Regions from separate parts of the Vibrio nigripulchritudo genome, predicted to be linked through region 2. Evidence: predicted binding sites of a transcription regulator. Region 2 holds the regulator's gene; the other holds the start of a gene.
The links. Region 2 encodes MetJ, which represses methionine synthesis genes. Its sites were predicted from a motif close to TTAGACNTNTANANGTCTAA; they were not measured.
Positions count from the first base shown of each region.

Region 1 (8,291 bases), 170 kb from region 2:
GTATTTGATGAGTCTGGGGTTTTCGGTATATCCCCTTTCGGACAGGCGTGTTCCGCCAGCAAATCGCCATTAAAGTCGATCAGTTTGAATTCGATACTCACTGCGTGTTTCACGTAGATGGCGGCATGTTCCGCCGCCTGTTGGCACAGAACGGATAAAAACAGTGGGTTGGGAACTGAGCGAGTGCTTTGTGCTTCTTTCCAGATTTCAAGCACATGTCTTCCCGTATTGGCTTGCCTGATCTGGTTGGCAAAGTCGCTCGATTCGCCAACCTGAATGGCGAGATCAGCCAGCAGTGAAAAATCGATCGCTTTGCCTGAAACATGAGTCATCATGTGCCCTGCAACCATTTTTCCTAGCTTGCCAATCATGGCAACGACGGTCACTTTATCCACCTGATAGCGTTTGGCAGAGCGAAGCCCCACGCCGACAAAGTCCCCAGCCTGAATAAAACACATTGAAGGGTAGTCGGGGAGCATGGTCATTGCTGATTTTTCCGTTCGCGACCCGGTAGTAAGCACTAAATGGTTCTGCCCATTCTGCCGAGCGATCTGAACCGATTGACGGACAGACGCCGAGAACGCGGACGTTGAGTAGGGCTTCACCGTGCCGCGAGTGCCCAGAATGGAGATACCCCCGATGAGCCCAAGCCTTGGACCAATCGTTTCCTTAGCCCGCTCTTCACCATCTGGAACACAAATTTCCAGAGATATGCCCGCAGCTTGTCTTTGCGATGAGGTGGACTGATTCCATTCCAGCATCACCATATCCAGAATGTTTTTGCGTGGAACCGGGTTGATGGCAGCTTCTCCAACTGGAAGCTCCAGACCGGGCAGAGTTACCCGCGCTACGCCAACTCCTCCTTCTATGGTGAACCCAGGGGTGGGTTGCCATCGAGCAATACACTGAATGTGCGCTTCATGAGTACAGTCAGGGTCGTCACCCGCGTCTTTAATAACACTGGCGGTTACCGTTTGTTTCGTTATGTGGATAAAAGCCACTTTAAACGTAGCGGGTTCACCGTTAGGTAAGGTGATGGAAATGTAGTCAGGCTGGTGGCTTGTCAACAGAGTCTGAACCGCTGCTCTGCTCGCCGCTGCGGCGCAAGCTCCTGTGGTAAATCCACTTCGGAGTTCTGACTTGTTTTTTGAGCGTTTAACTTTCGTGACCACTGTATTCTCATCTAAACTAGCGAACTTTTTTGAATACAGAGCGCTCCCCTGAGGTCACAAGGAAGTAAAAGGTATTTGAGTAATCCCGCTCGGTATTCATGTGTGTTCAGGTATTCTGACTTACGATGTCGAGGAACTCGCCGCGGTTTACTCCTTCCCAAATCCTTTGATTCAGTGGCTTGTAAAACGCTCATCGCTTACAGCTGCGGGTACAGTTCAGGAGTTACACCTGATTCCCTGAGGGTTGTTTACATTAAAGTCTACGTTTTACTGTCTTCTCCGTTTTCTAGTTACCATCTCGCTTCTCCATCAGAATCGAGATAATAAACAAGGCACCAAATGCGGTGGTGACGACGCCTAAAGGCAATTCTTGTGGTGCAACAAGCGTTCTGGCGAGAATGTCACTAAGCAGCATCACCAGCGCACCTAGCAGTGCCGATGTTATGAGCAGCTTTTTGTGTAATGGTCCGGCTATTTTCTTTGCGATGTGCGGCACCATCAGACCGATAAACCCCACGACGCCGATGATTGAGACGAAGCATGACGTCGCAAAAGCACAGACAACAAACACCACGGTTTGCAGCTTTTTGGTATTGACGCCCATGGTTTGAGCAACGTCATCTCCGGCAAGTAAACAGTCGAGCTGGCGGTAGCAGAGCACCCCCAATATCCCCAACACTGCTAGTCCGGTAATCACAATGAGAAGGTTGTCCCAACGTGCACTGCCTAAACCGCCCAGCGACCAGAAAAGGATGGAGTGAGCGGCACGTTGGTCGCCATTAAAAACTAAGAAATTCGTGAGTGCCGTGAACAGAAACGAAATCGCTAGCCCTGCCAGAACGATCTGAGATGACACTTGCCCACGTACTTTTCTGACCAGAAACAGAACTGCGGTGGCGGAAACTATGCCACCGATAAATGAGGCGAGGGGAAGCGTCCAGACGCCTATAGTGCTCCCGATAACGGTGATGACAAATACGGCTCCGGTCGCTGCGCCAGATGACAAGCCAAAGATAAAAGGGTCGGCAAGATCGTTTTTAGTGACGGTTTGCAACAGCGCCCCGACAACCCCCAGACCCGCGCCACAGATCATTGCTACTAAAGTTCTGGGAAGGCGCAAATGCAACACAACTTGTGCGATAGGCGTTTCTGCATTGGATTCCAATGCTTTCGAGACAACCTCGATAACCTGCGCCAGAGAAAGGTTAACGCTCCCCAGGCTCAGGGAAAGCAAGGCTAACGCCATGAACAGTACACTGAACATTGCGGTGCTCAGCGTGACTGGATTGAAAAGAAGGCTACGGCTGTTCATTGATTGCCTGAATACGAGTCGCCAGTTTTTCAATGGCATCTAGATTAGCTGGTCCCGGTGTGATTTCCTCATAGCGCAAGGGTACGTATTGACCGAGTTTCACCGCAGTTGTGGTTTTCATTGCCGGGTGCTTTTCTAGGAAGCGCTGCATTCCTTTGGCTCCCGTACCATTTTGATAATCCAAAAGAATAATCAAATCTGGGTTATGCAATGCCACGGATTCCCAAGAGGTTAAACCCCAACTGATGCCGAGATCTTTCATAATGTTATCGCCACCCGCTGCTTCAATCATGGCGCTGACAATGGCGTATTTGCCTGCGGTAAAAGGCTTGTCTTCGCCTGAATCGTAAAGAAAGACTTTGAGAGGTTTTTGTCCTTTGGTGCTGTTCTGAATCTTGGTTAACTGGCTTTTCCAGCCCGAGATCAACTGTGTTGCTTTGTCCTGTTTACCGAATAAGGTGGCAAGGCGGCTCACATCATCGAACATCTGCTCCATGGTGGCGGGCTTTTTGTTTTTCAGAATGTGGCTGCAGCTTTCATTCAGGATAAGGGTATCGGTGCCAAACTCTTTCAGTGCTTCAGGTGTTACGGAGCCGCCAAGTCTCATTCCATAATTCCAACCAGCAAAAAACACATCGGGCTTGGCATTGACCAAAACTTCCAGGGAAGGGTACTTCGGCGCCAGCTCTGGAATACTGCCTTGCAACTGCTTAAAAGCTGGAGTGGTTTTGTAGTACCCACTGATGCCGGTTACGCCAATCATGTGTTCATTAAGCTCTAGCGCAAACGCCATCTCCGACATATTGATATCGTGGGTGATCAAGGTTTTCGGAGGAGTATCCAGAGTAAGCGGTGTTCCGCAGTTATCGACGGTGATTTGAGCGTGAATGGGCGCAGTAAAGAGTAAGCAGAGCGCTGAGGCGAAGATTCTTTTCATCTTAAGTCGTTCCTTGGACCAGTTCTATATCAAGAAAAGGGCTGGTGTTTAAAGTCCGTGTGTTGGTGGCATGGATGACGTCCACATCAAAAATAGATTGAAGCTGCTGTTGAGAAAGCAAGGTTTCAGAGCGACCTTTGGCGATAAGCCTACCGCGTTCCAGTATGGCAATGTGAGTGGCAAATTTAGCGGCAAGGGTAATGTCGTGGAGTGAACAAATCAGAGTGGTGTTCTTTTGTTTGAGTAGTGATAGCACTTCACCTTGTGCGCATGGATCCAGGTGATTAAGCGGTTCATCCAAAACCATAAATTCGGTTTGCTGGCATAGCGCTCTGGCGATATGTGTCCGCTGCTTCTGACCACCCGATAATTGCCCGAGCCTCTTATCCAGTAAGGAATCGATTTTCAGTGCTCTGGTCACTGTCTCGATGATTGACTGGCAGGGGAGTGGCGGTGAGGAAGTCAGTCGAATGTACTCTCGCAACGTTAATCGACCATCAACATTACTGTGTTGAGGGACATAGCTGATGAGTTTCGCTTTTTCCTCATGCTTCATGCGACTGAGCGACTTCTGATTAAAGGTTACGTCACCAGTAAACGGGAGTAAATTGGTGATGGCTTTCAGTAACGAAGTTTTTCCAGAGCCATTACGCCCGATGATCACCCAGCGCTCATTTCTTTGAATTTCAAGATCCAAAGGATGAAGCACAAGTGCCTGTTGTAACTGGACAGAAAGGTTGTGGCAATGGAGCATGAGCAGCAGAGAACGATAGTTATTTAGTGCGTCTCTGCAATCTATCGGGTTAACGTTTGCGTGACTTTGATCTAGGCACGTAAAATCCCCACAAATTCAAATTAAATTAATGATGTAGCAGGTATTCGAGGGGTGAAATAGATGTAAAAAAGCCTCTGAGAATCAGAGGCTTTCGAATACGTTATTTGTCTGGAAAGGTAAGAACCTTACAGACCAGCAAACTCGCGCAGAATTACGGCTTTATCTGTTGCTTCCCATGGGAATTCTTCACGACCGAAGTGACCGTAAGCTGCTGTCTTCTGGTAGATAGGCTGAAGCAGGTTCAGCATTTCCTGAAGACCGTATGGGCGTAGGTCGAAGTTCTGGCGAACGGCTTCGATGATGATGTCGTGAGACACTTTCTCAGTACCGAAAGTTTCCACCATGATAGACGTTGGATCAGCAACACCGATAGCGTAAGAAAGCTGAATCTCACAACGGTCAGCCAGACCTGCAGCAACGATGTTTTTAGCAACGTAACGTGCAGCGTAAGCGGCACTGCGGTCAACTTTTGATGGATCTTTACCAGAGAATGCACCGCCACCGTGACGAGCTGCGCCGCCGTAGGTATCAACGATGATCTTACGACCAGTCAGACCACAGTCACCCATAGGACCACCGATAACAAAACGACCGGTTGGGTTGATGAAGAACTTAGTCTCTTTGTTCAGCCACTCAGAAGGCAGTACTGGCTTGATGATTTCTTCCATTACTGCTTCACGAAGGTCAGGCGTTGAAACCGAATCACAGTGCTGAGTTGAAAGTACAACTGCGTCGATGCCTACGATCTTACCTTGATCGTATTGGAACGTTACCTGAGATTTTGCATCTGGGCGCAACCAAGGAAGTGTTTCGTTTTTACGAACTTCCGCTTGCTTTTGAACCAGTAGGTGAGAGTAAGTGATTGGAGCTGGCATGAATACATCAGTTTCATTGGTTGCGTAACCAAACATGATGCCCTGATCGCCCGCACCTTGTTCTTTAGGGTCAGACTTATCAACACCCTGGTTGATGTCTGGAGACTGCTTACCGATGGTGTTCAGAACTGCACAGGAATCTGCATCGAAACCCATGTCTGAGTGAACGTAACCGATATCACGAACCGTTTGGCGTGTCAGCTCTTCGATGTCTACCCATGCTGAAGTGGTGATTTCACCACCCACCATTACCATGCCCGTCTTCACATAGGTTTCACACGCTACGCGAGCTTTTGGGTCTTGTGCCAGAATCGCATCAAGAACTGCATCAGAAATTTGGTCTGCAATCTTATCTGGATGACCTTCTGAAACAGACTCAGAAGTGAATAGGTGCTTTGCCATGATAGCTCCACTAAAAAAGGTGAAGAGACCGGTTTTATGTAACCCATCTCGTTTAAATACAGTATTTTTTGTAGGTGTTTCTACATCTAGACGTCTATTCTAATTTCGAAAAGGCAGATTTCAAGCAAATTTTGTACATATCTCATAACCAATCGATTGCGCAATGTTGCGTATTTTCGAAGACGTTGGCGCAGATTGTAGAAAAAGAGTAGTGAACGTCACGAAAATGGTCGGTAAATCGATTGCAGCACCTATTGTGCTTTGCGACAATACGCCCTCACAATTTCTACTTTCAATTCGCTTAATGCATTCAGGAGCAGACATGTCCTCTCGTAAACATCTGGCTAACGCAATTCGTGCTCTGAGCATGGATGGCGTTCAAGCAGCGAACTCCGGTCACCCAGGCGCACCTATGGGTATGGCAGACATCGCTGAAGTTCTTTGGCGCTCTCACCTAAACCACAACCCATCGAACCCTGAGTGGGCAGACCGCGACCGCTTTGTGCTGTCTAACGGTCACGGCTCGATGCTGATTTACTCTCTGCTTCATCTGGCGGGTTACGATTTGCCAATCGAAGAGTTGAAGAACTTCCGTCAACTGCACTCTAAAACGCCGGGTCACCCAGAATACGGTTACGCACCAGGTGTTGAGACGACGACGGGTCCTCTGGGTCAGGGCATCACCAACGCTGTAGGCATGGCACTGGCAGAGAAATCTCTGGCGGCGCAGTTCAACAAAGACGGTCACGACATTGTTGACCACTTCACTTACGCTTTCATGGGCGACGGCTGTCTGATGGAAGGCATCTCGCACGAAGCGTGTTCTCTTGCAGGCACATTGGGTCTTGGCAAGCTGATTGCGTTCTGGGATGACAACGGCATCTCTATCGACGGTGAAGTGGAAGGCTGGTTCTCTGACGACACGCCTAAGCGTTTTGAAGCGTACGGCTGGCATGTGATTCCAGCGGTCGACGGTCACGACGCTGAAGCCATTAATGCAGCGATTGAAGCCGCGAAAGCCGACCCTCGCCCGACATTGATTTGTACTAAGACCATCATCGGTTTCGGTTCACCAAACAAATCCGGTTCGCACGACTGTCACGGTGCGCCATTGGGTCATGAAGAAATTGCAGCAGCACGTGAGTTTTTAGGTTGGGAGCACGGTCCTTTTGAAATTCCGCAGGAAGTCTACGCAGAGTGGTCTGCGAAAGAAGCAGGCGCAGCTAAGGAAGCAGCGTGGAACGAGAAATTTGCAGCTTATGAAGCAGCGTATCCAGAGCTTGCCGCTGAATTCAAGCGTCGAGTAAACGGCGACCTGCCAGCAGAATGGGAAGCGAAAGCGAACCAAATCATTGCTGACCTTCAGGCAAACCCAGCCAACATCGCATCACGTAAAGCGTCTCAAAACGCACTGGAAGCCTTCGGCGCTATCCTGCCTGACTTCATGGGTGGCTCCGCTGACCTTGCGCCTTCAAACCTGACCATGTGGTCTGGCTCTAAGTCACTGACGGCAGAAGACGCGTCCGGTAACTACATCCACTACGGTGTGCGTGAGTTCGGTATGACGCCATCATGAACGGTATCGCGCTACATGGCGGTTTCGTTCCTTACGGTGCCACCTTCCTGATGTTCATGGAATACGCGCGTAACGCAATGCGTATGGCGGCACTGATGAAAGTGCAGAACATTCAGGTATACACGCACGACTCCATCGGTCTGGGTGAAGACGGTCCGACTCACCAGCCAGTTGAGCAAATTGCGTCTCTTCGTCTGACACCAAACATGAGCACATGGCGTCCATGTGACCAGGTAGAATCTGCAGTCGCATGGAAACTGGCGATTGAGCGCAAAGACGGTCCAACATCGCTTATCTTCTCTCGTCAGAACCTGACCAGCAAGAGCGTGACGCAGCACAGGTTGCTGATATCGCAAAAGGCGGTTACATCCTGAAAGACAGCGATGGCAAGCCTGAGCTTATCCTGATTGCAACGGGTTCAGAAGTCGAGCTGACTGTAGAAGCAGCAGCGAAACTGACTGAAGCGGGCAAGAAAGTTCGCGTCGTATCTATGCCTTCTACGGACGCATTCGACAAGCAAGACGCGGCTTACCGTGAATCCGTACTGCCATCAGACGTGACGGCGCGTATCGCTGTTGAAGCGGGCATCGCTGACTTCTGGTACAAGTACGTAGGTTTCGACGGTCGTATCATTGGTATGACAACATTCGGTGAATCTGCACCAGCAGGCGAACTGTTCAAGATGTTCGGTTTCACTGTAGAAAACGTGGTTGAGACGGCAAACGAATTGCTGGCTTAATCGAGTAGCCTAAAAGACAAAACCGAGCCAGTGGCTCGGTTTTTTTATCACTCGAATTCGTTTCCGCGATTGTCCAGCGATTTGGTGTTACACGCTTTACAGGTGACGTAGCGATTCATATCGTGGTATTCACCTGCGTTTATCCATGAATGGAGAAACAGCTTTATTCTGCCGGATATAGAATAGTCGGTATCGTAGCGGCTTGGCTTACGTACCATCATTTCTTTGTGGCTGGTGGTCGTCCTACAGGTATCACAATACTGTTCGGCTGGCCATTCTGTCATGTGCGTGTCCTTTTGGTGAAAAAATGATTTTAGAAAGCGCCAAAAGTTGCACGTGATTAATGTACTAGAATAAGTTTCTAATGTTCAAAGGGTTAGATGATTTGATGCGAGTGACTTCATGTTTTTAACTTGTTGCTTTGCAAGTTCCAAGTAAGTCAA
Region 1 covers NZ_AP027049.1:3,528,231-3,536,521, reverse strand. Annotated here, with positions in the region: gene QMG91_RS16085 (cobalt-precorrin-5B (C(1))-methyltransferase) at 1-1,172, opposite strand, end outside; cobalamin riboswitch at 1,281-1,411, opposite strand; gene QMG91_RS16080 (FecCD family ABC transporter permease) at 1,459-2,517, opposite strand; gene QMG91_RS16075 (ABC transporter substrate-binding protein) at 2,471-3,421, opposite strand; gene QMG91_RS16070 (ABC transporter ATP-binding protein) at 3,423-4,175, opposite strand; gene metK (methionine adenosyltransferase) at 4,382-5,533, opposite strand; partial or broken gene tkt (transketolase) at 5,856-7,848, shown strand; gene QMG91_RS16055 (hypothetical protein) at 7,896-8,132, opposite strand.
Region 1: the regulator MetJ is predicted to act here: its motif matches at 5,612-5,631, upstream of metK (methionine adenosyltransferase).

Region 2 (8,291 bases):
AAGGTACGCTAACGCGCCCACCAATAACCGGGAACTGGTGGGAAGCGATAAGGTAGTCAAATTGCTTGTCTAATGGGACGGGCAAGGCGACTCTGGCAATAGAAGGGCGCATAAATCTTTTATAATGAACCTGATAGGAATGATCTGATTATAACTGAGTTAGTAAGGTCAGGTAACCTAACGGTGTTGTGTTACTGAAATTCGAATGTCTTACCCTCTAGGGTAAGGCGAAATAAAACCACACTGTTTGTGAAAATAGTTGGCGAAAAAACTGCCAAATAGGTTGATCCTACCCTCATGTTTCATTACTATACTGCGCCTTGATGATGTGGTCATTCTGCATCGAATTATCTAAACTACGTGTGGTGTCCGGCATAGAATCGGATAGCGACACGGCCCAATTTGAGGTTATCCCATGAAAGTAGGTATTCACCCAGAATACAAATCTGTTGCAGCAACTTGTTCTTGTGGCAACACGTTTGAGTTCCAGACAACTCTAGAAAAAGAGTCAATCCACCTGGACGTATGTGACAAATGTCACCCATTCTACACAGGTAAGCAGCGTATCGTTGATACTGGCGGCCGTGTAGATCGCTTCAACAAGCGTTTCGGTGCTCTAAGCAGCAAGAAGTAATTACGTACTCGTAATACTGACCAAATTTGAAAAGGACGCCCTCGGCGTCCTTTTTTCGTTGATGAAATAAATATTTTTTGATTTAGCTCTCGGTTAAGTGGTCTTAGCTCTTCCAAAATTGCCTTTCTTTAACTTAGCTAATCTATGAAGAATGCAAGTCATACTTTAGTATAACAACAGAGCTTGAGCCTTTTTTGCGGTCGGTATCAGCTCACCATGCAACAAATGCACTTTACCCCAACAAAAAACAATAATTGGAACGTCCCCACATGTCTGAAGACAACACCCTACAAGATTTTCGCCAACAAGCTCTGGACTATCACGCTCAACCTACAGCCGGAAAGATTTCTGTCGAACTGACAAAACCTGCCAATACCGTCGAAGACCTCGCTCTTGCGTACAGTCCTGGTGTGGCAGAGCCAGTCCGTGAAATCGCGCAAAACGCCGATAACGTTTACAAGTACACCGCTAAAGGAAATATGGTTGCCGTTATTTCCAACGGAACCGCCATCCTTGGTTTGGGTAACTTGGGTCCTCTGGCGTCAAAACCCGTGATGGAAGGGAAATCCCTTCTGTTTAAACGCTTTGCTGGTCTGGATTCGATTGATATTGAAGTAAAGCATCGCACCATCGACGAGTTTGTCGATACGGTTGCCAACATTGCCGACACCTTCGGTGGCATTAACCTGGAAGACATCAAAGCCCCAGACTGTTTCGAGATTGAGCAACGCTTGATTGAGCGTTGTGACGTGCCTGTTTTCCACGATGACCAGCATGGTACGGCTATCGTTACTGCTGCTGGTATGCTGAACGCCATCGAACTACAAGGTAAAAAGCTGGAAGACGCCACTATCGTCTGTTTGGGCGCTGGTGCGGCAGCCGTTGCCTGCATGGAGCTTTTGATTAAATGTGGCGCGCAGCGTGAGAAAATCTACATGCTGGACCGCAAAGGGGTGATTCACACCCGTCGCGACGATTTGAACGAGTACAAGCAACTGTTTGCCAATAACACCGACAAACGCACGCTTGAGGATGTCATTGACGGTGCCGATTTGTTCCTGGGTGTGTCTGGCCCTGATTTACTGCCAGCAGAAGCGTTAAAGCTAATGGCAGACAAACCAGTAGTGTTTGCGTGTTCTAACCCTGATCCGGAAATCAAACCCGAGCTGGCGCACGAAGTTCGTGACGATTTGATCATGGGAACCGGTCGCAGTGATTACCCGAACCAGGTCAACAATGTTATTTGTTTCCCATTCATTTTCCGCGGTGCATTGGACGTTCGTGCCAGCGAGATTAATGATGAAATGAAACTGGCGGCGGTTGACGCGATTCGCCAACTGGCAAAAGAAGACGTGCCGGAAGAAGTGAAGAAAGCAGCGGGAGTAGAGAACCTGGAATTTGGCGCTGGCTATATTATTCCTAAACCTATGGATCCACGTTTGTTGCCTCGAGTGGCAAAAGCGGTTGCTCAGGCAGCGATTGATTCTGGGGTTGCGAGAATCGACATGCCTGAAAGCTATTTGGAATAAAAGCCAATTAGAATAAAAACTAGGTGGAATAAAAAACGACTTGGATAAATTGCCAAGTCGTGCGATTCAATAAAGAAGGGACAGCATTTGCTGTCCCTTCTTTTTATTCGTCATCGTAAGCTTCGAATTCGATGCCCATTGCCGTCATAATGGCTTTCGCTTCGGTTGGAATGTCATCCGGGCGATCCTTACGCAAGTCTTCGTCCGTTGGAAGAGGCTGACCTGTGTAGGCGTGAAGGAAGGCTTCACAAAGCAGTTCGCTATTAGTCGCGTGACGCAAATTGTTGATTTGGCGGCGGGTTCTCTCGTCAGTCAGTACTTTTAGTACTTTTAGCGGGATTGATACGGTAATTTTTTTGACTTGTTCGCTTTTTTTGCCATGTTCAGCATAGGGGCTGATGTACTCGCCATTCCAATCTGCCATTGCGCACCTTCAGTTATAATTTATCTAAAATGGATGACTAGTTCGCCCAGCAAGCTGTTTTCATGTGTTTTAGCGACTTAGCCTTTCATAAAGTGGGATTTTAGCGACTTTTACCGCCATAAGCAAAGACATATGGACGTCTAGAAGTGTTGACGTCCCAAAATGATGACGCTAAAGTGTTGCACATTAATCGTGACACTCTCAGTTAAAACACGTCACTTGCATGTTATCCAGCGTTTGTAATTGGTATAACAGATGCTCAAGTAAAACGCACCACTGGAAAGGAAGACCAACTATATGAGCCAACGAAAGCCAGCCACTATTGCCGTAAGAACTGGTATTGAAGCGGATACCCAGTATCACGCGGTTGTCCCACCGATTTATCTGTCGACAAACTATGGTTTTCCGTCTTTTGGTGAAGTACCAAAATACGATTACACCCGCTCCGGAAACCCAAACCGCGGGTTGCTGGAGCAAGCGCTTTCTGAACTCGAAGAAGGCGCAAATGCCATCATTACCAACACAGGTACGGCAGCAATTAATCTGTGGGTAACGGCATTTCTGGGTCCTGATGATCTTATCGTTGCGCCACACGACTGCTATGGCGGAACCCATCGCTTATTCAACACTCGCGCTTTGAAAGGAGATTTCAAAGTTGAGTTTGTCGATCAGTCAGACGATGAGGCGCTGGCAGCTGCAATCAGCAAGAAACCAAAACTGGTATTGCTGGAAACCCCTTCAAATCCATTGGTTCGCGTGGTGGATATTGAAAAAATATGCCAGCAAGCCAAAGCGGTTGGTGCACTTGTTGCGGTCGACAACACCTTTCTGACACCTGTGTACCAAAAGCCTTTAACGCTTGGTGCTGACTTTGTTATCCACTCGACCACCAAGTACATTAATGGTCATTCGGATGTGATTGGCGGTGTACTGATTTGCAAAGACGAAAAACATGCAGAAGAACTGGCGTGGTGGGGTAACTGTATTGGTGCAACTGGTACGCCTTTCGACAGCTACATGACATTGCGTGGATTACGCACGTTGGGTGCTCGTATGCGCGTGCATGAAGAAAGCTCAAACACGATTCTGGCTTACCTGAAAGAGCACGAGCTGGTGGGCACCATTTATCACCCAAGTTTGCCAGAGCACCCAGGTCATGATATTGCCAAAAAGCAGCAGTCTGGATTTGGTTCTATGCTGAGTTTTGAACTTAACGGAAGCGTGGAGCAGATGAAGGTCTTTGCCAGCTCGCTGACTCTGTTCTCGTTAGCAGAATCGCTGGGTGGCGTAGAAAGTCTTATTTGTCATCCAGGCTCTATGACGCACCGTGCCATGAGCGATGAAGCACAGGCTGAAGCTGGCATTGCACCAACATTGTTGCGTCTTTCTGTCGGTCTTGAAGACGTGAATGACCTGATCGCTGACCTAGAACAAGCGTTTGTCAAAGCCAGGGAGGTGGCGTAATGACGGTTGAACGCCAATTACACAAATTCGGTGGTAGCAGCCTGGCTGATGCAGAGTGCTACCAGCGCGTAGTCAACATCCTTAAAGAATATTCTCAGCCGAACGACCTTGTGGTGGTGTCGGCGGCAGGAAGCACCACCAACCAACTGATTGCCTGGTTAGGGGCGTTAGAAAAAGACGGTCGTGTCGCTCATGAGATGTTGCAAGAACTAAGACAATACCAGACTAATCTGATTGAAAGCCTATTGCCTGAAGAGCGTGCAGCTGGGTTATTGGATGCTCTGAATACCGAATTCTCCGGATTGGGTGAGCTTTCGTTCCCGCTTTCAAGCGCGCAAAAATCTTCCGCAATGGGACACGGTGAGCTTTGGTCGGCAAGACTGCTGGCTGAACTGCTGAACCACAACAACCTTGAGGCCGTCTCTCAGGATTCGCGTGACTTTCTTCGAGCAGAGCACGGTGCGCAGCCCGAAGTGGATCGCGCGCGCTCTTACCCACTTATCAAAGAGTCGCTGGCGCAGCACCGTCAGTGCCGAGTGGTGATTACGGGCTTTATGGCAAAAAACGACGATGGTGAAACCGTTTTGCTTGGTCGTAATGGTTCGGACTACTCTGCAACGGTAATCGGTGCTTTGGCTGAAGCTACTCGCGTGACTATCTGGAGTGATGTTGCCGGGGTATACAGCTCAGATCCGCGCAAGGTATCTGATGCTTGTCTATTGCCACTGCTTCGTCTTGATGAAGCCAGTGAACTGGCTCGTCTGGCTGCTCCTGTACTCCATAGCCGTACACTTCAGCCTGTCGCTCAAAGTGCGATGGAACTGCATTTGCGTTGTAGTTACCAACCTGAATCGGGTTCGACCCGTATCGAGCGCGTTCTGGCGTCTGGTCGCGGCGCAAAAATCATTACTTCTCTGGATGAAGTGTTGTTAGTGAAAGTGGACTTCGGGCATGGTCATGATTTTGATCATCATTCGAAAGAAGTACTCACCACTCTAACTCGCGCTCAATTAAGCCCACTGGCTTTTGAAGCACAAGAAGATCAGGGCTGTTTACTTCTGGCTTACACCAGCGAAGTGGCGGGGGATGCGCTATCCCACCTTCAGGATGTGTCCATTGGCGCCGAGATTAAACTAAAAGAAGGCTATTCTCTGGTTGCTGCTGTGGGGGCGGGCGTGACCAATAACCCGAACCACTGCTATGGATTCTACCAGCAACTGAAAAACGGTCCGGTGGAGTTTATCAGCGAAGCAGAATCTGGACTGAGTCTGGTGGCGATTCTTCGCAAGACTGACACTTCACGATTGATTACCGGTATTCACAGCCAGCTATTTCAAGCGCAGAAACGTGTGGCTATCGCATTGTGTGGTAAAGGCAACATCGGTTCCAGCTGGCTTGAATTGTTTTCAGAACAGAAAGACGAACTGGAAAAGCGCTACGGCAAAACCTTTGATCTGGTAGCGGTAGTAGACAGCCAGACCTACTGGCTCGACTTTAGTGGCATTGATGCCAATGAAGTATTCGGTCGGTTTGACGATGAAGCGATCAGCAATGACGGCACAGAATGGCTGGACAAACTTGCCCACCAACAGAAGTACGATGAAGTCATTGTTTTGGATGTAACTGCAAGTGAAGCACTATCCGATCAATACGTAAGTATTGCAGAACACGGTTTTCATTTGATTTCTGCAAACAAAGTGGCTGGCTCCGCACCGGGTGAGGTTTACCATCAGGTACAGGACGCGTTTTCAAAAACGGGTCGCCACTGGTTCTACAACGCGACGGTAGGGGCAGGCTTACCAGTTAACCATACCGTTCGCGATTTGCGTGAAAGTGGCGATGACATATTGGCGTTGTCCGGTATTTTCTCAGGCACCTTATCCTGGTTGTTCCAGCAGTTTGATGGACAGGTACCATTCAGCGACTTGGTGGACCTGGCCTGGCAGCAAGGTTTAACTGAACCTGACCCTCGTTGCGACCTAGATGGCTCCGACGTGATGCGTAAGCTGGTGATTCTGGCGCGTGAATCGGGTTTAGAGCTTGAACCAGAAAACGTAAAAGTTGAGTCCTTGGTACCAGAGTCTTTGAGAGATTTGCCTCTGGATGACTTCCTAGACAACGGACAAATCTTAAGCGAGCTCCTTGCAGAGCGCCTTGAAAAGGCTCAGAGAGAAGACAAAGTGCTTCGCTATGTAGCAAGGCTAGAAAAAGACGGCAAAGCCTCTGTCGGTGTTGAGGCGCTTCCACGAGAGCATGCTTTAGCGAACCTGCTTCCTTGTGACAACATCTTTGCTATCGAGAGTAAATGGTACAAAGATAACCCGCTGGTGATTCGCGGGCCTGGTGCAGGTAAAGCGGTGACCGCTGGGGCGATTCAATCAGACCTCAACAGGCTATCTGGTCTTCTTTAAGAAAAGGGCGTGTAACGCCCTTTTTCATACCCAAGTGACCTCAAGATGTTAGGTTCAGTGAGAATTAACTGGTTTTCAGACAAGAAACCGATTTGAAGATCTAGTGGTTCTAAATCTAGAATCGGTAACGCAGTATGAAAGCCAGTTAAACTCGCCCTTGGGAGCTCATATACTGTCCCATTTCGGCGTCAAAGAATTTGGAAAGGACTCGTCATTCCGCTGCATTCTTTTCCTTGAACTGAAACAGTATATGAAGCTCTGAATCCTGCAACTTGAGGTCACTTGGGTATATATTCCCAATCTCTTAAAAATGCCGTAATTTTTCATGTTGAAAAATGTTCAGTAGCATCATGAAGAAAATTCATAGTGATCCAGTTGACATTAAATCGGATAAAAGACATTCTTTGGACATATAGACGTCTAAACGTCGTTACGGATTAAAAAAGAGTTTTTTGTGGTGGTGCCACAGGGAGAGAAGCATGAGTTATACCCACGCCAGTCATATAGATGCTTTGAATCAGAACGTTGCTGAACTTTCTGATGACATCAACGTTTCCTTTGAGTTTTTTCCGCCTAGCAGTGAAAAGATGGAAGAGACCCTTTGGAACTCCGTTCACCGCCTGAAAACCCTTCAACCTAAGTTTGTGTCTGTAACTTATGGTGCAAACTCTGGTGAGCGAGACCGTACGCACTCCATCATTAAAGAGATCAAAGACCAGACTGGCCTGGTCGCTGCGCCGCACCTAACCTGTATTGACGCTTCTCGTGACGAATTGGTGAACATTGCGAACGATTACTGGAACAATGGAATTGAAAGCATTGTTGCGCTTCGTGGTGATATTCCACCGGGTGGCGGTGCACCAGACATGTACGCATCAGATTTAGTTGAGCTGCTGAAATCTCAGCACGACTTCGACATCTCTGTAGCGGCATTCCCAGAAGTGCATCCAGAAGCGAAAAGTGCGCAGGCAGACTTGCTTAACCTGAAGCGTAAAGTAGACGCAGGCGCAAACCGTGCCATCACTCAGTTCTTTTTTGATGTAGAGAGCTACCTTCGCTTCCGCGATCGCTGTGTTGCAGCGGGCATTGATGTGGAAATCGTACCTGGGATATTGCCAGTGTCGAACTTTAAGCAAGCGTCTCGTTTTGCTGCCATCAACAACGTGAAAGTTCCTGGGTGGATGTCGAAGCAATTCGAAGGCTTGGATGATGATCCGACCACTCGTCAGTTAGTGGGTGCGAGTCAGGCGATTGATATGGTGCGTATCCTGAGTCGTGAAGGCGTGAAAGACTTTCACTTCTACACTCTGAACCGTGCAGAAATGACGTACGCGTTGTGCCACACCCTAGGTGTTCGCCCACAGGGGTAATTGCTGCTCAATAGAAATAAAAAAAGGTTGGCGCATGCGCCAACCTTTGTTGTTTGTGAGAGGCGAGTAATTACGCCATCGCCTCAAGTTCAGCAAGCACTTCTTCAGCCCAGGTTACCCAAGTTTCACGTAGCAACAAGTTGCGACGCAAAGTCAGGCGCTCTAAACGAGCCTGCTTGTCCAAAGTACTTGGCGTTGCGTAGTAAACCGACTCAATTTCTTTGTAGTGGTTTACTAGCTGACGGGACTCTTCAATCAAACCAGTCAACTGTTCGATATAAGAAGTAGAAGGTTGTACGGAACATGCCATTAACTTGGCAGAGAACTCATCGCGAACGGTCGGGTGTGCAGTAGGTTGGTCAAACCACTCCCCAAGTGCTCGGCGTCCTTCTTCTGTTATCGAATAAACTTTCCTGTCTGGTTTGCCCTCTTGCGGCTCAAGCACGCAAGTCACAAGTT
Region 2 covers NZ_AP027049.1:3,694,664-3,702,954, reverse strand. Annotated here, with positions in the region: gene priA (primosomal protein N') at 1-112, opposite strand, end outside; gene rpmE (50S ribosomal protein L31) at 416-634, shown strand; gene QMG91_RS16945 (malic enzyme-like NAD(P)-binding protein) at 904-2,163, shown strand; gene metJ (met regulon transcriptional regulator MetJ) at 2,267-2,587, opposite strand; gene QMG91_RS16935 (O-succinylhomoserine (thiol)-lyase) at 2,885-4,051, shown strand; gene QMG91_RS16930 (bifunctional aspartate kinase/homoserine dehydrogenase II) at 4,051-6,462, shown strand; gene metF (methylenetetrahydrofolate reductase) at 6,942-7,832, shown strand; gene QMG91_RS16920 (PadR family transcriptional regulator) at 7,903-8,291, opposite strand, start outside.